DNA from 3 places in the Qipengyuania sp. genome. Region 2 is predicted to be linked to each of the others. Evidence: predicted binding sites of a transcription regulator. Region 2 holds the regulator's gene; each other region holds the start of a gene.
What was found. Region 2 encodes LexA, which represses DNA repair genes until DNA is damaged. Its sites were predicted from a motif close to GTTCCNCNCTTGTTCT; they were not measured.

Region 1 (6,764 bases), 230 kb from region 2:
GCCGTACGATCGCCACCTGGATCACCAGGTCGTAGAATTCGCGCGGTCGCAGGCGCGGTAGCATGTTCATCTGCGCGCGGCTTTCGACCTGGAACACGCCGAGCGAATCTCCCTTGCGCAGCATGGCATAGGTTTCCGGATCCTCGCGCGGGACGCTGGCCAGGCTCAGCGGGCGATTGTGATGGTCGTCGAGCAGGTCGAGGCACTTGCGGATACAGGTCAGCATGCCCAGCGCCAGCACATCGACCTTGAGGATGCCCAATGCCTCGATATCGTCCTTGTCCCACTCGATGAACGTGCGCTCGGGCATGGCGCCATTGCCGATCGGCACCGTCTCGGTCAGCGCGCCTTCGGTAAGGATGAAACCGCCGACATGCTGCGATAGATGACGCGGCATACCAATCATTTGCTCGGTCAGTTTGAGGACACGTCGCAGGTGCGGATCGGTCACGTCCATGCCGGTTTCCGCCGCGTGGCGTTCGCTGATCTCGCGACCCCATCCGCCCCAGACGGTCTTGGCCAGCGCGGCGGTGACATCCTCGGTCAGCCCCATCGCCTTGCCCACCTCGCGGATCGCCATGCGCGGGCGATAGTGGATCACCGTGGCGCACAGGCCCGCGCGGTGGCGACCATATTTGCGATAGATGTACTGGATCACCTCCTCGCGCCGCTCGTGCTCGAAATCGACGTCGATATCGGGCGGCTCCTTGCGCTCCTCGGAGATGAAGCGGTCGAACAGCAGCGCATGCTTGGCCGGGTCGACACTGGTGATGCCGAGGCAGTAGCACACGGCGGAATTGGCCGCGCTGCCGCGCCCCTGGCACAGGATGGGCGGGTCGACGCCGGTCCGCGCGAAATCGACGATGTCCTTGATGGTGAGGAAATAGCGCGCAAGCTCGAGCTTGCCGATCAGCGCCAGCTCGCGCTCGAGCGTCTGGCGCACGCTGTCGGGCAAGCCGCCGGGATAGCGCCACTCCGCCCCCTTCCAGGTCTCGCCTTCGAGGAATTGCTGGGGGCTCTGCCCGTCGGGGTAGATTTCCTCGGGATATTCGTAGCGCAGCTCGTCGAGGCTGAAATTGCAGGCATCGGCGACCTCGCGCGTGGCGGCGATGGCGTGCGGCCAGCGCTCGAACAGGCGCACCATGGTCTCGGGCGGCTTGAGATACCGCTCGCCATTGCTGTGGAGCAGGTGCCCTGCGGCGGCGACCGTGGTCTTGTGGCGGATCGCGGTCATCACGTCCTGCAGCGGGCGTTTGTCGGGCGCCGCATAATGCACATCGTTGGTGGCGAGGATGGTGAGGCCATGCGCGTGGGCAAGCGCGTCGAGCCGCTCGATCCTGGCAATGTCGCTGTCGGTGTAGAGGAAGGCCACAGCGATATGGCGCAGTGTGGGGAGCTGAGCGGCAAGATGGGGAAGGATGTCGGCCAGACTTCCGTCCATTGCCACCTTTTCCACGTCACCCCGGCCCCCGAGCCGGGGTCCTGCTTCTTCTGGTTCAGTGCTGGAAGAAAAGCGGGGCCTCGGATCAAGTCCGGGGTGACGGAAGGGGATGATGTTGCTTTCGACTTCGATGGTGAAGCGCTGATCGAGATCGCGCGGCGGGAGGAGGATGAGTTGCACGCCCTCGGCATGCGCGGCCAGCATCGCAAGGCTGATGTCGCAGGCGCCCTTCTCCTGCCATTCGCCGTCGAGCGTGCGCATCCGGCCCGCTGAAATCAGGCGGCAGAGGCGGCCATAGGCGGCGCGATCGGTGGGATAGGCGAGGAAGGCGAGACCCTCGACCGTTTCTATCCTGCAGCCGATAAGCGGCTTCATTTTAAGCGTTTTTGCCTCTGTATGAATGCGCACCACGCCGGCCATGGTGTTGGCATCGGCGATCCCGATCGCGTCATATCCCAGCCTGCGTGCCTGCAGCACGAGATCGACCGCATCCGAAGCCCCGCGCAGGAAGCTGAAGCAGGAGACGAGGCCCAGTTCGACGAACGGGCTGCGCGGTGGCGCATCGATACCGTCCGGGTCGAGCACGATCGTCCGCTTGGGTATCTGGAGGTTGTTTTCGGGCATGGCGGACGGGCCTCGAAGCCGCCGTCATGCCTGCGAAGGCAGGGATCCATCCATCTTTGCGCATCGGCGAAAGCTTGGCTGGACCCTCGCCTTCGCGGGGGTGACGAGGGACATTAAGGGCTTCATGGCGCAGATAGTTCCGCCAGCCGGGCGCGCACCGCGGCGAGATCGGCATCGAAGAGGCGCGCCTGTTCTTCTCGCGCAGGCCCCTCCAGGCGCAGCAGGTAGGAGGGATGCGCGGTGACCCACAATTCGCTGCCGTCCTCCAGCGGGATCGGCGCGCCGCGCACCTTCGAGATGCTCACCGTCTTGCCCAGAATCGCGCGCGCTGCACTCGTACCCATCGCCAGCACCAGATTCGGCTGCACGATCGCGCGCTCGCTTTCGATCCACCAGCGACAAGTGTCGATCTCCTTCGCACCCGGGTTCTGGTGCAGCCGCCTTTTGCCGCGCTGGACATATTTGAAGTGCTTCACCGCATTGGTGACGTAAGATCCGCGCCGGTCGATCCCGGCCTTTTCCAGATGCACATCGAGCAATTGCCCGGCCGGGCCGACGAAGGGGCGCCCCGCCTGATCCTCCTGATCGCCCGGTTGCTCGCCCACGATCATTAGCGCTGCGTCCTGCGGCCCCTCGCCCATCACCGCATGGTTGTCGAGTTGGCCGATGGGGCACTTGCGGCAGGCGTGGATGGCTTTCTCGATCGCTGCCAGCGTGTCGGGCCGTTCCTCGAACTCCAACGCACCTTTCTCAACCATAGCGCTCTCCCGCTTCTGCGCGCCCGCCACCAGCTCGGGGATGAGCGATGCCTCCGGCATGTTCTTCCAGTATTTCCTGGGCATTTCCTTGAGCATCGCGCCGACCTTCAGCCGCGCGGGGTTGAAGATCGAGGCGTAATAGCTGCGCCACAGGTCCTCCATCGGATCGCCGCCGGGCGCATCGCTCCGCTCGGCGGGCGGGCCCTCGGACATGGTCTCACCGTCCCAATGCAGGCTCCCGCGCGGGGTCAGGATCGACCAGCGCATGTTGGCAAAGCGTCGCATGAAGAAACCCGCATTGGCGCGCAGGATATGGTGATCGGGTTCGAACCAGGCCACGTAATGCTCGCCCGCATCGCCATCCTCATCCTCGTTCTCGACCAGGCGGAAGCGGACGAAGGCGCGCATTTTGTGGCTGTCTCGCCGCACGTTCCTGGCGAGGTCTTCCACCCGCCGCACGTCGGGGTCGGCCTTGTCCTCCATGATGCGCGGGGTCGCCTGCAGCCGCCACAGCAGGCGAAAGAGCAGCGCGAAACGTTCGGGCTCGGAATGGAGGATGGCGTTGCGGGCCAGGCTCACGAAGCGCTTGCTCGCGCGGACCTGGCGAGCCTCCTCCGGCGGTACCGGCATGCGCCGCTCCCCGTGCGTAAAGAGATCGCCGCTGCCGCCCGGCTCGACCCAGGCGATACGATCGGGCGGGACCTCGCATTGGACCAGCGCGCGCGCCCGCTCGCGCCAGAAGTCGAAATCGTCCGGTTCGGGCAGGTGCACCACGTAATAGGTGCCGAGCTTGACGTGTTGGAGCGCGGTCATAGCCACCTCCATTCGCCTCGAGCGCAGTCGAGAGGCATTCGGGCAGAGTGTCTCGATTTCGCTCGACACGAACGGAAGGAAAGAACGAACCTCATGCGGCAAACAGCTCCAACTGCTCGGTTTTGGGCGCGAGCAGGCCCCTGAGGTCGGCGCGGTCGGTGATGGTCACGGGCCGCCAGTCGACGGTGCAGACGAAGGGGCGCACCTTGGCGATCGACTGGGTCAGTCTCGCCACATCGTCGAGCCGCAAATTGCGGTGGCGGCGGCTGGCGAGGATCCTGCCCACCGCCTTCACGCCAAGTCCCGGTACGCGCAGCAATTGCTCCTTGCTCGCGCGGTTCACATCGACCGGGAATTGCTCACGAAACTTGAGCGCCCAGGCGAGTTTTGGGTCGATATCGAGCGGCAAATTCCCGTCCGCCTCGGTCGCCTGCATCACCTCGGCCGGTTTGTAGCCATAGAAGCGCATCAGCCAGTCGGACTGGTAGAGCCTGTGTTCGCGGATCAGCGGCGGGCGTTTCAGCGGCAGCACCGCGCTGGCATCAGGGATCGGCGAGAAGGCGCTGTAGTAGACCCGGCGCAAACCGAAGCTGTCGTAAAGCCTGCTGGCCTTGCCGACGATGTCCGCATCGCTCGCCGCATCGGCCCCGACGATCATCTGGGTCGACTGGCCCGCCGGCGCGAAGCGTGGAGCGTGCTTGAATCTTTTGTGCGCGTCTTTCAGCTCGGTAATGTCGCTTTTGACCTTCCCCATCGCGCCTTCGATCTGGCGCGCATCCTTGTCGGGCGCGAGACGGGTAAGCCCGCTGTCGGTCGGCAGTTCGACATTGATCGACACGCGATCGGCATAAAGCCCCGCCTGGTGGACGATCTCTGCATCCGCCTCGGGGATGGTCTTGAGATGGATATAGCCGCGAAAATCGTGCTCTTCCCGCAGGATGCGCGCGACTTCCACCAGCTGTTCCATCGTGTGGTTCGAGCTCTTCACGATGCCCGAGGACAGGAACAGCCCCTCGATATAATTGCGCCGGTAGAAGGCCAATGTGAGGTCGACCACCTCCTGCGGCGTGAACCGCGCGCGCGCCACGTTCGAACTCTTGCGGTTGATGCAGTAGTGGCAATCGAAAATGCAGTGGTTGGTCAGCAGTATCTTGAGCAGGCTGATACAGCGGCCATCGGGCGCATAGGCGTGGCAGATGCCCATCCCCTCGGTCGAGCCGATCCCCTTCCCGCCCATCGAATTGCGCTTGGCCGTGCCCGACGAGGCGCACGATGCATCGTATTTCGCCGCATCGGCGAGAATTTCGAGCTTCTGGAGGATGGTTCGCGCGGACATTCGTTCCTTATATGTTCCGCAGCAGGATTCGCCAATATCAAAAGCTATTCGTTCGACGGGAACCGAAATTCGATTCGCGCGTAAATGCGACGCGGACCGGGCCCCTCTGGCGAGCTTCTGCTCGTGATGTCGGACGTATACTGGGGGGTTAGCCATATTCTCACATGCTGCCCTTCGGTGCCCATCCGGGCGTCAATCAATCCTGAGAAGGGAAAGACATGACCAAGATCTTGCTTACGACTATCCTTGCCGGCAGCTCGCTGGCTCTTGCTGCATGCAGCGAAACGACCACGGAAGCCGGAGACGGCAGTGCAACCGCCGAAACGGCGGCAGCAGCCGACCCCATTACCGAAGCCGAGGTCGAAGCGGCGCAGCAGGCCTGGGGCGAAGGCATCGTGGCCATCGGCCAGACCTACACCGAAGAAGGCGACTATCGCGCCCGCGCGCAGGAACACATCGCCACGCACTATGCCTATGGCGACGACCAGACGATCCTGTTCAAGCCCACGCTGGCTGCGGAGGATCAGTTCCGCGAGAATGACGGCGAGGCGCTCAGCTATTTCGTCGGCACCGAAGGGACCGAAGACGGCGGTTTCGCCATCGCACCCTATACCGGGGTTCGCTGGGAAAATAACGGCACGGTCATTTCCGACAGCGGTGACATGGCCGTGGCGATGGGCAATTACTATTTCACCGGTACCGATGGCAGCGACACGAAGGTGGAATATTCCTTCGCCTATGAGCGCGGCGATGACGGCGAGCTCAAGATCGTGCTCCATCACAGCTCGCTGCCCTACAGCGCGAACTGATCGGAGTTTTTCACGCCAAGGGCCGCTCTTCGGGGCGGCCCTTTCTTTTCGTCTCAGGCACACAATCCCTGCAGGTACCAGTCGGGCGCACCGCCGCGCCCATCACCGATGATACCCTGGCGATAAATCCAGTAGCGCCGCCCTTCCCCATCTTCGATCCGGTAATAATCGCGCAGACGTGCCCCGCCCCGTTCGCGCCACCATTCGGGCGCGATGCGCTCGGGCCCTTCCACCCGCGCAACCTCATGCACCCCGCCGCGCCAGCGAAAGCGCTGAGGATGGCCGTCGGGCGTTGCATAAAGCACCGCGATCTTCTCGGGATTATCGAGCAGCTTGAGCGGCCGCGCATGGAAGGCCAATTGCCCCTGCGAAGCCGGTTCGGGTTCGAGCGGCGGCAGCCAGCGCTGCGCGCGCTCGGGGATATAGCTGGCGAAGGGCACCGGGCGACTGACCGCCTTCGCGCCAAGACGGACCGTCAGCCGGTCGATACAGGCGGCAAGGCTGGTGCCCCGGGTCTCCGCCGCGGTCTCGATATCGCTCTGCTCCAGAGCAAGCGGCTCGGCCCAGCTGGCGCGCAGGCGCAGCATCTCGATCCCGAACCCTGCGTCGATATCGTCGAGACGTGCGGCGAACAGGCGGACGATATGCGCCGGATCGCGCGTGGCGGCGGCCATTTCGAGACGGCGCACCACCACCTCGCCATCGACTCGCCACAGCTGCAGTTCGAGTCGCCGCGCACCCTGCCCCTGCCCTTCGAGTTCGCGCGCCATATCCGCGGCAAGGTCGGCCACCACCCGGTCGAGCAATGCCCGATAGCGGATCGGCTCCAACAGCCGTCGCTGGACCAGCGGCATCTGTTGCGGGACGACGGGCAGCAGCGGCTCGGGCACGCGACCGAGCAGCTGGTCGAGGCGGATCAGGGGATTGGCGGCGGGCGATTTGCGGTTGCGGAACCGCCGCTGGATCGCATCGCGCCCAATGGT
Region 2 (6,764 bases):
CGTTTCTCCTACTCGTTCTCTTTGGTGCCTGAGGGCGAGGCCTGCGCATCGATACGCAGGAGCGACTCTTCCTTGCCCAGCAGGACCAGCACATCGAAAATGCCGGGCGACGTGGTCGTGCCCGTCAGCGCTGCGCGCATGGGTTGCGCGAGCTTGCCGAGACCCAGTTCGAGCTGCTCGGCATACGATTTCGTAGTGGCTTCCAGCGCCTCGATTGTCCAGTCATTTTGCACATGCAGCATTTTTGACAATCCGGCGAGGCGCGCACGTGCGTCGTCATCGAGAAGCTTGGCGGCCTTCTCTGTCATTTCCAGCGGGTGTTCGGCAAAAAGAAAGGCTGCGCCCTCAGTGAGTTCGTTGACGGACTTCGCGCGCGTTTTCAGCACGGGCATAGCCTCGGCAAGCAGTTTTGTGTCTGCTTCCGGTCCCATCCTGGCGGCCACGATTTCCGCCAGTCGAGCATCGTCCGCCTCGCGGATGTAGTGGCCGTTGAGATTCAGCATCTTCTTGCTGTCGAAGCGCGCCGGTCCCTTGCCAACGCCGTCGAGGTCGAACAGTTCGATGGCTTCGCGCTTCGTGATCTCTTCGCGGTCGCCATGGCCCCAACCAAGACGCAAGAGGTAATTGAACAGCGCTTCGGGAAGGATGCCTTCCTCGTCACGATAGGCTTCGACGCCGACAGCGCCGTGCCGCTTCGACATTTTCGCACCGTCGGGCCCGTGGATCAGGGGGACGTGAGCGTAGACCGGATCCGGCCAGCCACCCTCTATCTGGTCCATCGCCCGTATGATCGGCAATTGACGGAAGGCATTGTTGAGATGGTCGTCGCCGCGGATGATATGGGTGACGCCCATGTCGTGATCGTCGACCACAACGGCGAGCATGTAGGTCGGCGTTCCATCGGCGCGGAGCAGGACGTAATCGTCGATCTCGGCGTTGTTTACCGTGACCTTGCCCTGAACGGCGTCCTCGATCGTCGTCTCACCTTCGGTCGGCACCTTCAGCCGGATCACGAAGGGCGCGCCGTCGGGCGCTTCGCTCTCGTCGCGGTCGCGCCAGCGCCGGTCGTAGCGCATCGGCTGCTTGTTCGCGCGTTGCTGGGCGCGCATCTCCTCGAGTTCCTCGGGCGTGGCAAAACATCTATAGGCATGGCCCGCCTCGAGCAACTTATGTGCGACTTCGGCATGGCGTTCGGCGCGGTCGGACTGAAACACCGGTGCCTCGTCAAAATCGAGGCCCAGCCAGTCGAGCCCGTCGATAATCTTTTCGATCGCATCGGGGGTGCTGCGCTTACGGTCTGTGTCCTCGATCCGCAGCAACGCGCGGCCGCCATGATGCCGCGCATAGAGCCAGTTGAACAACGCCGTTCGCGCCCCGCCGATATGGAGGTAGCCGGTCGGCGAGGGAGCGAAGCGGGTGACGACCTGCCGGGTCTTGCTGCCACTAACGCTTGCCATTGTCTCTCGCTTCCTTTCAAACACTTGCATGGCGACACGGGGGACGCCTTCGATACCGATGGGGGAGGCGGGCGACGAGGCCCGCAATATGGTGCCGCGCCCTTGGCGCATGAGCGCTCTCTTGTCCAGTTTTGCGCGGCGTTTCGAGGCATTTCTCGCCGCTGCGGAATTCGATCGCGGACCGTGGCTGGTGGTCGCCTTCGCAGCCGGGATCGGGTTCTGGTTCTATCTCGGCACCCCCTGGCAATGGCTGGCGGTCATGGCAGGCGGAGTCGCCGCGGCGATGCTGGCGTTGGCCACATGGCGGAGCGACGAGCGCCGCGTCTATACGCTTACTGCGGCGCTCTCGGTCGGGCTGGCCTTGGCAGCAGGGACCGCCCTGGTCTGGGCGCGTTCGGCGATGGTCGGTGCGGAACCGATACCCCATCCGCGCTTCGAACTAATCGATGGCCGCATCCTGGAACGCGAGGAGCAACCTGCAGAAGACCGCGTGCGCCTTGTCCTTGCGGCGCGCGATGCCGAGAGCGGACGCGCGGTTGCCTATCGCGTCAACCTTCCGGTCGATGCGGATCGCAGGATTTTCCGCGAAGGCGCCCGTATCCGCCTTGCGGCGCGCCTGATGCCGCCGTCGCCGCCGATCGTGCCAGGCGCCTACAATTTCGCGCGGCGTGCTTGGTTCGAGGGGCTGTCGGCAACCGGTTCGGTGGTGGGCGCGGTAGAATTGGTGGAGCCGCCACCGCCGGCGGAGTTATCTCTGGCGTCGATCCAGCGGCACCTGTCTGCGCATGTGCGCGCCAACCTCGGAGGCACCTCGGGTGCAATCGCCGCGACACTGGCCAGCGGCGACCGCGGCGCGATCCCCGAAGCCGACGAGGAGGCGATGCGCGATTCCGGGCTGACGCATCTGCTGTCGATCAGCGGTTTGCATGTCAGCGCAATCATTGCGGCGACCTACCTCGTCGCACTCAAGTTGCTCGCGCTGTGGCCTTGGCTCACTTTGCGCGTGCGCTTGCCCCTGGTCGCGGCGGGCGCGGCGGCATTGGCAGGGATCGGCTATACGCTGCTGACCGGTGCCGAGGTTCCGACCGTGCGCAGCTGCATCGGAGCCTTGTTGGTGCTTGTCGCCCTGGCGCTGGGGCGCGAGCCGCTGTCATTGCGAATGGTCGCGATCGCGGCGGGCGTGGTGCTCGCGCTGTGGCCGGAATCCCTGGTCGGGCCGAGCTTCCAGATGAGTTTCGCTGCGGTGATCGCGATCGTAGCGTTGCACAATGTCCAGCGGATAAGGGACTTTCTGGCGCCGCGCGAGGAGAGCTGGGTGCGGCGCTTTGGCAGGCGGGCAGCCATATTGTTCCTGACCGGGCTGGTGATCGAGCTGGCGTTGATGCCGATCGTGCTTTTCCACTTCCATCGTGCCGGTGTCTACGGCGCGGCGGCCAACCTGATCGCCATTCCGTTGGTGACTTTCGTATCCATGCCATTGGTAGCGCTGGCCTTGCTCCTCGATCTCGCAGGCGCGGGAGCCCCGGCATGGTGGCTCGTCGGACAGTCGCTCGACCTCTTGCTGGCCATCGCGCACTTCTTTGCCGAGCAGCCGGGTTCGGTAAAGCTTGCCCCGCGGATCGGTATGGGGGCGATGGTGCTCTACTTAGCTGGGGCGCTTTGGCTGGCTTTCTGGCAGGGCGGAGCCCGGCTTTGGGGACTCGCGCCGGTTGCGGTCGCTGCAGGAATGATGGCGACGGCGCCCGTGCCCGATATTCTCATTACCCGTGACGGGCGCGATATCGGCGTTGCGAACGAAGACGAACGCTTGCTGGTTTTGCGGGACAGCGAGGGCGGTTATGCGCGGGACAACCTTCTCGAGCTGGCAGGGACCGACCTTGTACCGATCCCGCTATCGCAATGGCCACGCAGCAAGTGTAGTGCCGAATTCTGCACGCTGTCGATTGCTCGGGAAGGGCGCGACTGGTCGATACTGGTCGCCCGCAACCGCGATCTCGTCGCAGAGCGAGCTTTGGCAGCGGCCTGCCGAAATTCCGATATCGTGGTCGCCGACCGTTTTCTGCCGCGAAGTTGCAAACCGCGCTGGCTCAAGGCCGACCGGCGGTTCCTCGATCGCGAGGGCGGTACTGCGATCTATCTGGATGCACCGCGCATCGAAACCGTTGCGCAGGACGAGGGCGAGCATGGCTGGTGGCGCGCATCCGCCCGCTGAGAACCGCGGGGCAATGCCCGTCAGTGATAGCGCCGCAGCAGCCCTGCGAGCTTGCCCTGAACCTGCACGCGGTGCGGTTCGTAGACTTGCGGCTCGTAAGCGCCATTGGCGGGATCGAGCACGACCCGTCCACCATCCTTGCGCAGATACTTGAGCGTCGCTTCCTCATTATCGACCAGTGCCACTACGATCTCGCCGTCGCGTGCGCTGTCGGCGCGTTTCACCAGCGCGTAATCGCCATCGAAAATGCCCGCCTCGATCATCGAGTCGCCCGAGACCTCGAGCGCATAATGTTCGCCGGGGCCGAGCAGGGCGGCAGGAACCGGCATGCTCGACTGCCCTTCGATCGCCTCGATCGGCGCGCCGGCGGCAATCCGGCCATGGAGCGGTACGTCGATTATGTCGTTCGCAGGATCAGGCGCGACGGCTTTCGCGGGCATGGCGGCGCTGACAGGATCGTTCGCCGGAGCAGGCCTCGGCGTGCCCATCACTGCATCCTCGGGCAGTTTGACGACTTCGAGCGCGCGGGCGCGATTGGGCAGGCGGCGAATGAAGCCGCGTTCCTCGAGCGCGGAAATCAACCGGTGAACGCCCGATTTGCTCTTGAGGTCGAGCGCTTCCTTCATCTCCTCGAAACTCGGCGAAATGCCGGTCTCTTCCAGCCGCTGCTGGATGAAGCGGATCAATTCGTGCTGCTTGGCGGTCAGCATGTTGCGCACTCCCGTTTCGCCTGTTCACAAACCTGTGAACGAATGCGGAACAAGTAAGCAACCTGATTCGCCAGGTCAAGCAATAGCGTCATTTTCGAACGGTTTGCGGTGGAACAATTGTTCCCGGTTCGGTCCGGCGTGGAGAGTTCAACCGCCAAGCAGCGCTCTCGTCGCTGCCTCGACATCGGCCTGGCGCATCAGGCTTTCTCCGACGAGGAAACTGCGCACTCCCGAGCGTGCCAGACGCTCGCAATCGGCATGGGTGGCAATTCCGCTTTCGCCGACCAGAAGGGCATTGTGAGGCGCGATCGCGGCCAGCGTTTCGGTGTTCGCGAGATCGGTGGTGAAGGTCTTGAGATCGCGATTGTTCACCCCGATCAATCGCGACTGGAGACAGGTTGCACGCTCTAGTTCGGTGCGATCGTGAACTTCGACCAGCACGTCCATCTTGTGTTCGATCGCCGCCGCTTCGATCTCGACCATCGCGCCGTCCTCGAGTGCAGCAACGATGATCAGGATCGCATCGGCACCGATTGCCCGGGCTTCGGCGACCTGCCACGGATCGACCATGAAATCCTTGCGCAGGACGGGCAGGGCGCAGGCCGCGCGGGCTTCGACCAGATAGTCCTCGTGCCCCTCGAAATAGGGCGCATCGGTCAGCACAGAGAGGCACGCAGCGCCGCCCGCTGCATAGGCGTGGGCATGGTCGGCGGGGCGGAAATCTTTGCGTATCAGACCCTTGGAGGGAGATGCTTTCTTGATCTCTGCGATCAGCCCGAAGCCCTCGGCTTGTGCTCGCGAAAGAGCTGCTTGGAACCCGCGGGGGGCGGTTTGTTCCTTGGCTAGGGCTTCGAGATCGGCAAGCGAGCGGCGCGCCTTGCGTGCAGCCACTTCCTCGCGCTTGGTCGCGCAGATTTCCTCCAGCTTGTTCATGTCACGCGGCCATTGCGATCCAGTTGCCGAGCAGAGCCTTGGCCTTGCCCGAATCCAGCGCTTCTGCAGCGATCTCGGCACCTTCGGTCCAGTCGTCGGTACGATCGGCGACCATCAGCGTGGCAGCGGCATTGAAAAGAACGGCATCGCGATAGGGACCCGGAGTACCGCTGAGCAGTGCCTCCAGCGCGCGCGCATTGTGGTCCGGATCGCCGCCGCGAATGGCTTCGACAGGTGCGTGCGGTAGATTGGCCTGAACCGCGACCACCCGACGCATTTCGAATTCGTTGCCCTTAACATCGGCCAGTTCATTGCCGCCCGCGAGGCTCAACTCGTCGAGCCCCTCGTCCCCCGATGCGATGAAGGTGCGATCGGTCCCCAGCTTGGCCTTTGCCGCAGCGTAGATCGGCACATAGGCGGGCCGCGCGATGCCGATGAGCTGGCGACGCACACCGGCAGGGTTCGACAGCGGACCCATAAGATTGAAGATCGTACGCACGCCCAATTTCTGGCGAATGGGCTGGATCCGCCCCATCGCCGGATGATGGTTCTTGGCGAAAAGGAAACAAATCCCCAGTTCCGCCAGGGTCTTCTCGGCGCTTCTTCCCGCCGCTTCCATGTCGAGACCGAGCGCCTCCAGCGTGTCGGCCGCGCCCGATTTGCTGCTGGCCGCGCGATTGCCGTGTTTGGCAACGGGCACGCCGCAGGCAGCGACGACCAGGCTGACCGCTGTCGACACATTGAGCGTGTGATGGCCGTCGCCGCCGGTGCCGCAACAATCCACCGTCCCTTCGGGCGCATCGACCGGGATCAGCCGCGCGCGCAACGCTCGCGCCGCCCCGGCGATCTCGTCAGAGGTTTCGCTCCGCGCCGACATGTCGACGAGAAACCTCGCGATGTCCTCGTCTGACGTTTCGCCATCGAGAATCCAGCCAAAGACCTCTTCGGCCTCCTGCTCGCCAAGGTGCTGCTTTGCGTCGGGAAGTCGTTTCATGCCGGGACCTTGGCGGCGATACCGCAGATGTCGAGGAAGTTGGCGAGCAGCGCGTGACCGTGCTCGGTGGCAATGCTTTCTGGGTGGAACTGGACGCCGTGGATCGGCAGCTCGCTGTGGCGAAAGCCCATCACGCTGCTGCCGTCGAGGCCGGGCGTCTCGCTGGTGGCGTTGATTTCGAGGCAATCGGGAATGTTCTCGACCACCAGCGAATGATAGCGCGTCGCCGTGAAGGGCGAGGGCAGGCCGGCAAAGACCCCGTTGGCATCATGCGTCACCGGTGACGTCTTGCCGTGCATCAGCCCGCCACGGACGACCCGCCCACCGAAATGCTGGCCGATGGACTGATGGCCGAGACACACGCCGAGTAGCGGCTTGCCTGCATCGGCGCACGCCGCCACGAGGTCGAGGCTGACCCCCGCCTCGTTCGGCGTGCAGGGGCCGGGCGAGATCAGAAA
Region 3 (6,764 bases), 230 kb from region 2:
GGAAGGATAATGGTCGCGACGATTATCCACGGCCCGACATTGACGGTGAATTCGGTCGGATTGGGCCGATCCTCCGGCGCGTAGGTCATCGACATGATCATGAAGGCCAGGACCACGCCGATTGCCCCGGCCCACAGGACTGCGACAAGCGCCAACGCGCGGTTGCGGATCGCAGGCTCGAGTTCCCCGGCCTGCCTGAGCGCGCGAACCTGTTTTTCGCTTTCGGAGGCGACATCGACGGCATTCTCCCGGGCATTGGGCGCCCAAAGACCGACAAAGCCCACAGAAAGCAGGATCGCGCCCATCAGCGCATAAGTTTCCGGCCAACCGATCCGCGCGGCGATGATCAGGCCGAGCGCCCCGCCGACGAGCGAGGAAAGCCGGTAGCCCATCTGATAGACGGTCGAGAGGATATCGATCGTCGCCACCTCGTCCGCCACGTCGATACGCCAGGCGTTGATCGCAATATCCTGGGTTGCGCTGGCGAAGGCACCGATTCCTGCCAGCAGCGAGAACATGCCGAGTTGGGAGCGCGGCTCGAGCAGGCTCATAGTGACGAGAATGGTGCCCAGCAGCAACTGCATCGGGACAATCCACTGCTTCCGGCGCCCAAGTTTGCGCAGCAGCGGAATATTGACCTTGTCGATCAGCGGCGACCACAGGAACTGGAAGGCGTAGGCGAGCCCGATCAGAGAGAATATCCCCATGGTCTCGAGATCGACCTCGGCCTCGGTCAGCCAGGCGAACAGCGTGCCGAGAAACAGCGCAAAGGGCAGCCCGCTGGCGAAACCGAACAGCAGCATGAAACCGGTCTTGCGATTGCCCAGCGCCATGCCGAGCGCGCGCCAGGCGGAGATCTTTTTCTTTTCTTCTGCGACCGCGGCCATTCCCTAGCGTCCTTCCAATCCAGCGTATTTTTTGCGACACTAGCGGTGAGAGAGAGGAAGGAACAGGCGTCATGAGCGCTGTCGACACCAAACATCCCACAGGCCGCCCGACCGACGGCATGCTTGCGCTGGCCAAGGACATTGCCGAGGGTCGCAAGCGCGATGCGTCGGAAGCGACGACCGTCCCGGCAAGCGTCTATATCGATCCCGACTACTGGGCGCGCGAAAAGGCTGCGATCTACGATCGATTGCCGCAGATCCTGTGCCCCTCGGCCCTCTTGCCCGATCCCGGCATGGCGGTCCCGCACGATGCCACCGGTCGTCCGCTGCTCATCACGCGCGATGCGGAGGGCAAGGCGCATGTCTTCCTCAATGTGTGCCGTCATCGTGGCACAAGACTGGTCGAGGGCGAGGATGTGCAGTGTACCAAGAAGCTCGTCTGCCCCTACCACGCCTGGACCTATTCGGTTGACGGCCGCCTGCTCGCCCTGCCCCGCTCCGATACGTTTCCGCGCCTCGACAAGACCGGATATGGCCTCGTCGAGCTGCCGAGCAGCGAAACCGGCGGGCTGATCTGGTTCTGCCCGCAGGAAGAGACCGCGGACTTTTCCTATGCCGAAAAGCTTGGCGCCGATTTCGACGCGCTCGGCATGGGCGATCAGGTCCTGTTCCGCCGCAAGACGCATGAGGTCGCGGGAAACTGGAAGCTCATCATGGATGCCTTCCTGGAAAGCTACCATGTGACACGGCTTCACGCGCAGACCATCGGCCCGTTCTTCAAGGACGGCGCGACCAGCGGCGACATGATCGGGCCGCATTCGCGCAGCGCCGTCGGGCGGCTTGAGGAGATGGAAGGAATCGACCTGGAGGATATGGCCGCGCTGCGCCGCGTGGTGACCTATGCTTATCAGCTTCTCCCCGGCGCGCTGATCATCCCCAGCCCCGATTACATCAATGTCATGGTGATGATGCCGCAGGGGCACGACCGCACGCTGGTCGAGGATTTCATGCTCATTCCCGAGCACCCAGCGACCGACAAGGCGCGCGATCACTGGGAGCGCAGCTGGGCGCTGCTCGACGGCGGGGTTTTCGCCTCCGAGGATTTTCGCGCGGCCGAGCTCGGCCAGCAGGGTCTGGCGACCGGCGCGGTGCCGCATCTCACGCTCGGCACGATGGAAGGCGGTATCAGGCGCTACCACGAGACCGTCGAAGAGGCCTTGCGGGCTGCCAACTGAAGGCCTAGCTGCGCGGCCATGGCCGACAACCGACTACCCGAAGAAGGCGACCGGATCGCCAAGCTGCTCGCGCGTGCAGGTGTTGCCAGCCGCCGCGAGATCGAACGCATGATCGCCGACGGGCGCGTAGCGATCGACGGCAAGGTGCTCGACACGCCCGCAGTGAAGTTGACCAGCCTCAAAGGCGTAACGGTCGATGGCAAACCCGTCGGTAAGGTCGAGGAAACACGCCTGTTCGCCTTTCACAAGCCGGCCGGCATGCTGACCACCGAACACGACCCCAAGGGTCGAACGACGATCTACGCCGCCTTGCGCAACGCACTGCCCAAGGATGCAGGGCGCGTGATGCCGGTGGGTCGGCTGGACTACAACACCGAAGGCCTGCTGCTGCTGACCAATGACGGCGAGATGAAGCGCGCGATGGAACTGCCGTCGAGCGGCGTTCCGCGCACCTATCGCGCGCGTGCCTTCGGCGACGTGACGCAGGCAGATCTCGACAAGCTGATCGAAGGCATCGAGGTCGATGGTGTGCGCTACGGCCGGATCGAAGCCGATCTGGAACGTGGCTCGGGAAGGAACCGCTGGATCGAGTTGACCCTGCGCGAGGGCAAGAACCGCGAAGTACGGCGGGTGCTCGAACATCTCGGGCTGGAAGTGAACCGGCTCCTGCGGATCGGCTATGGCCCGTTCCACATCGGCGATCTTCCGCGCGGGCAGGCACTCGAAATCAAACGCGGCGACGTCATGGCCTTCAAGCGCGAACTGGCCCGCGGAGGACGCCGGTGAGAATCGTCGCGGGTGAATGGCGGGGGCGCAAACTTGCCGCACCCGCAGGCGAACTGACGCGGCCGACTGCCGACCGGACGCGCGAGACGCTGTTCAACATGCTGGCCAGCCGTCTGGGCAGTTTCGAGGGCCTTTCGGTGCTCGATCTCTTTGCGGGTTCGGGTGCACTGGGTCTCGAAGCGCTATCGCGAGGTGCAGCGTCGTGTCTTTTCGTCGAACAGGAAAGCGCGGCGATCAAGGCGATCAGGGCCAATATCGATGCGCTTGACGCCCGCCCGCGCGCCACGGTGCAGCAGGCATCGGTCATGTCGCTGGGTCCTGCCAAACAATCGCACGACCTGATCCTGCTCGACCCGCCCTATGATACGGGAGCGGGACAGGTCGCACTCGATCGCATGCTGCGGCTCGGCTGGATCGGTCAGGCCACATGGATCGCGCTCGAGACCGGTGCGAAGGAACAGATCGCCGTCAAGGGACTGGAAATCGTCAAGGATCGCCGCGTCGGCAAGGCCAAGCTCAGCCTGCTGAAACTGGCCGCCGACGCGGCTTAACCTATCTAACCTGTCGAGCCACCTATTGCGTCGGTTCGTCGACCTCGGGCGGTTCGCCCGCCTAGTCCGGCTTAGGCTTTTCATTGGCAGGCGGATCTGCCATCGGGTTTGCCTGCAAGCGACTCTCGATGATCGCCCAGGCTTCGTCCCGCCCGGCCTCGTCCATATCCGCGATTGCCAGGCGATCCCGGTCGGTCAGCTGCCAAAGCATGTCCTGTCGTTGCGGCGGAAGCGCCCAGTAATACGCCTGCACCTGCGGCGGCCAACGAAGAAACTCCGCCTGGCGCTCGGCGGGCCACGTGTCGACAATCGCCTGTTGGTCGGGCGAGAGCGGCACGTTCCCCGGCTCCGTAGGCAGCGGAGCTGGCTGAACTTGCGGAGCCGGCTCGGTATCCTGCGCCACTACGGGAATCGATATGGTGGCGAGCTGGCCACCGATGAAATACCAAAAAGTCTTACGCATGTGATCCTCCGCGGATTTCTACATGCGCGACGAACGCGACCCTGACCCTTCCCTTCAGGTGCTATCCTTATCGGTGGGGAGGAATAGCTGCGCAAGCCAGCGCCGGCCCCGACATCCTGCATTCTGAACGCTCCGGCGTCAGTCGTTCGAAATTCACGTCGGGTGGTCTCTTCCAGAGGTGGCACAAAAAGGGGCGGAGCCGCCATGGCAGCCCCGCCCCCTCCAAGCGCCGCGCTCTAACCCAGGTAAGAAGGGAGCGCGGGCGGAAAGCCGAGATTAGCTGTCCGGTTTTTCGGCCGGCAAGGGGCCTTCGATCTCGCTCGCCGGCTTGCCAGGCCAGTAGCTCAGCGGCCGGTTGCCCCATTTAAGCCCGGCGGCGCGCGGGTTGATGCAGCCGTCCTGATCGTCTTTCATGCAGACGTCATAGACCTTGCCATCGATCCGCACTTTTGTGGCTTGGCCCCTGGCGTTCGTTTCAACCACTTCCGGTGAATTGGCTTTCGTACCGTGATCGTCGGCAAAGGCAGGTGCGGCAGTCAGAGCAAGGCCCGATGCCGCGGCGATTGCAAATAGGGGCTTCATCGTATTCTCCCTTGAATTCGGCGATTTACGTGCCTTGCAACGCGGCGACGGTCCCTTGTGTTCCGACTGTCTGTCAGCGATTGCCTTCTGCGTATCCGTATGTCGCCTTGCGTCTGAGCGCCCTGTTCCCTAACTGTTCACGCCTCCATGTCTCTTCCCGAATCCCCCGATCAGACCGCCGAAACCGGCGACATTCCGCCCTACGCGGCCCGCCTCAATGCACCGCAGCGCGAGGCGGTGCTGACGACCGAGGGCCCCGTGCTGATGCTGGCCGGGGCCGGCACCGGCAAGACGGCGGCGCTGACCGCACGGCTGGCGCATCTCATCGCGACCCGCCGCGCCTGGCCGAGCGAAATCCTGTGCGTAACCTTCACCAACAAGGCCGCACGCGAGATGCGCGGGCGGGTCGGACGGCATATCGGCGATGCGGTCGAAGGCATGCCGTGGCTCGGCACCTTCCATTCGATCGGCGCGCGCATGCTGCGCCGCCATGCCGAGCTGGTCGGGCTGGAGAGCAATTACACGATCATCGACACCGACGATCAACTCCGCCTGCTCAAGCAGCTGATCCAGGAAAACGACCTCGACGAGAAACGCTGGCCCGCGCGCCAGCTCGCCGGGTTGATCGATCGCTGGAAGAATCGCGGCCTCAATCCCGGCGATCTCGATGCAGTGGAAAACGAAGCCTACGCCAATGGCAAGGGCGCGCAGTTCTACAAGCTGTACCAGGACCGGCTGAAGGCGCTCAATGCCTGCGATTTCGGCGACCTGCTGCTGCATATGCTCAATATCTTCCGCCAGCACCGCGACGTGCTGGAACAGTACCAACAGCGCTTCAAATACATCCTCGTCGACGAGTATCAGGACACCAACCAGGTTCAGTATTTGTGGCTGCGCCTCCTCGCGCAGACGCGCAAGAACATCTGCGTGGTGGGTGACGACGACCAGTCGATCTATTCATGGCGCGGCGCAGAAGTCGCAAATATCCTCAAGTTCGAAAAGGATTTTCCGGGCGCAGCGGTGATAAAGCTGGAGCAAAATTATCGCTCCACCCCGCAGATCCTCGCCGCCGCCTCGGGTCTGATCGATGCCAATAGCGAACGGCTCGGCAAGACGCTGTGGACCGAACTTCCGGCGGGTGAGAAGGTCCGCGTCATCGGCGTGTGGGATGCGCCCGAAGAAGCGCGCCGCGTCGGCGAGGAGATCGAGCGGCTCGAGGCTGAAGGTGCCCCGCTCGATCAGGTCGCGATCCTGGTTCGCGCGCAGTACCAGACCCGCGAATTCGAAGACCGCTTCATCCAGATCGGTCTCAATTACCGGATCGTCGGCGGCTTCCGTTTCTACGAACGCGCCGAAATTCGCGATGCGCTTGCCTATCTGCGCACCATCGCCCAGCCCGCCGACGACCTCGCCTTCGAACGTATTTACAACCAGCCCAAGCGCGGTCTCGGCGCTAAAACGCTCGAGGCCATGCGCCGCCATGCGCGTCGGACGCAGATGCCGCTCGCCGCGGCCAGCCTCGATCTGTGCGATAGCGACGAATTGCCCGCACGGGCGAAGAACAGCCTCGTCGGTCTGCTGGGCCAGTTCGTCCATTGGCGCGAGATGGCCGAGAAGGTCACGCCTTCCGAACTGCTGCGCACAGTGCTCGCCGAAAGCGGCTATGAAGACATGCTGCAGAAGGACCGCAGCCCCGAGAGCGCCGGGCGGCTGGAGAACCTCACGGAGCTTGCCCGCGCGATGGAAGAGTATGAGTCTCTCGGCGATTTCCTCGAGCATGTCAGCCTCGTGATGGACAATGACCGCGCCGACGAAGGCGAGAAGGTCACCATCATGACCATGCATGCGGCCAAGGGCCTCGAATTCGACCATGTCTTCCTGCCCGGCTGGGAAGAAGGCGTCTTTCCCAGCCAGCGGTCCATCGACGAAGGCGGGCTCGCCAGCCTCGAGGAAGAACGTCGTCTCGCCTATGTTGCGATCACGCGCGCCAAGCGCCGCTGCACGATCCTACACGCCGCGAACCGGCGCATCTACGGCCAATGGACAAGCTCGATCCCCAGCCGCTTCATCGAGGAACTGCCCGAGGAGCACATCAAGAGCGAAACCACCATGACCGGCGGGGCCTCGCTCTGGCGGGCGAATTGGAGCGAGACCGACGATCCCTTCGCGCATGTCTCGTCGAATCGCCCTGATCGCTCCGGCGCGCGCGGGCCGGGTTGGCAACGGGCATTATCGTCGGGTTACGACAGCACGCCCAAGC

Region 1: a site for LexA is predicted at 4,975-4,990, ahead of ACQY4G_RS12065 (putative DNA modification/repair radical SAM protein). Genes of this name have one in related genera too.
Region 3: a site for LexA is predicted at 4,629-4,644, ahead of ACQY4G_RS14325 (ATP-dependent helicase). Genes of this name have one in related genera too.

What each region holds. Positions count from the first base shown of each region.
Region 1 is NZ_OZ255844.1:2,463,714-2,470,477, reverse strand. Features, by position in the region: gene ACQY4G_RS12075 (error-prone DNA polymerase) at 1-2,065, opposite strand, end outside; gene ACQY4G_RS12070 (UdgX family uracil-DNA binding protein) at 2,188-3,636, opposite strand; gene ACQY4G_RS12065 (putative DNA modification/repair radical SAM protein) at 3,728-4,972, opposite strand; gene ACQY4G_RS12060 (phosphoribosyl-AMP cyclohydrolase) at 5,191-5,781, shown strand; gene ACQY4G_RS12055 (Y-family DNA polymerase) at 5,835-6,764, opposite strand, start outside.
Region 2 is NZ_OZ255844.1:2,696,469-2,703,232, reverse strand. Features, by position in the region: gene gltX (glutamate--tRNA ligase) at 9-1,457, opposite strand; gene ACQY4G_RS13220 (ComEC/Rec2 family competence protein) at 1,486-3,669, shown strand; gene lexA (transcriptional repressor LexA) at 3,690-4,379, opposite strand; gene trpC (indole-3-glycerol phosphate synthase TrpC) at 4,527-5,312, opposite strand; gene trpD (anthranilate phosphoribosyltransferase) at 5,314-6,306, opposite strand; gene ACQY4G_RS13200 (anthranilate synthase component II) at 6,303-6,764, opposite strand, start outside.
Region 3 is NZ_OZ255844.1:2,925,572-2,932,335, forward strand. Features, by position in the region: gene ACQY4G_RS14295 (AmpG family muropeptide MFS transporter) at 1-887, opposite strand, end outside; gene ACQY4G_RS14300 (aromatic ring-hydroxylating oxygenase subunit alpha) at 959-2,122, shown strand; gene ACQY4G_RS14305 (pseudouridine synthase) at 2,141-2,908, shown strand; gene rsmD (16S rRNA (guanine(966)-N(2))-methyltransferase RsmD) at 2,905-3,459, shown strand; gene ACQY4G_RS14315 (hypothetical protein) at 3,521-3,922, opposite strand; gene ACQY4G_RS14320 (hypothetical protein) at 4,199-4,504, opposite strand; gene ACQY4G_RS14325 (ATP-dependent helicase) at 4,652-6,764, shown strand, end outside.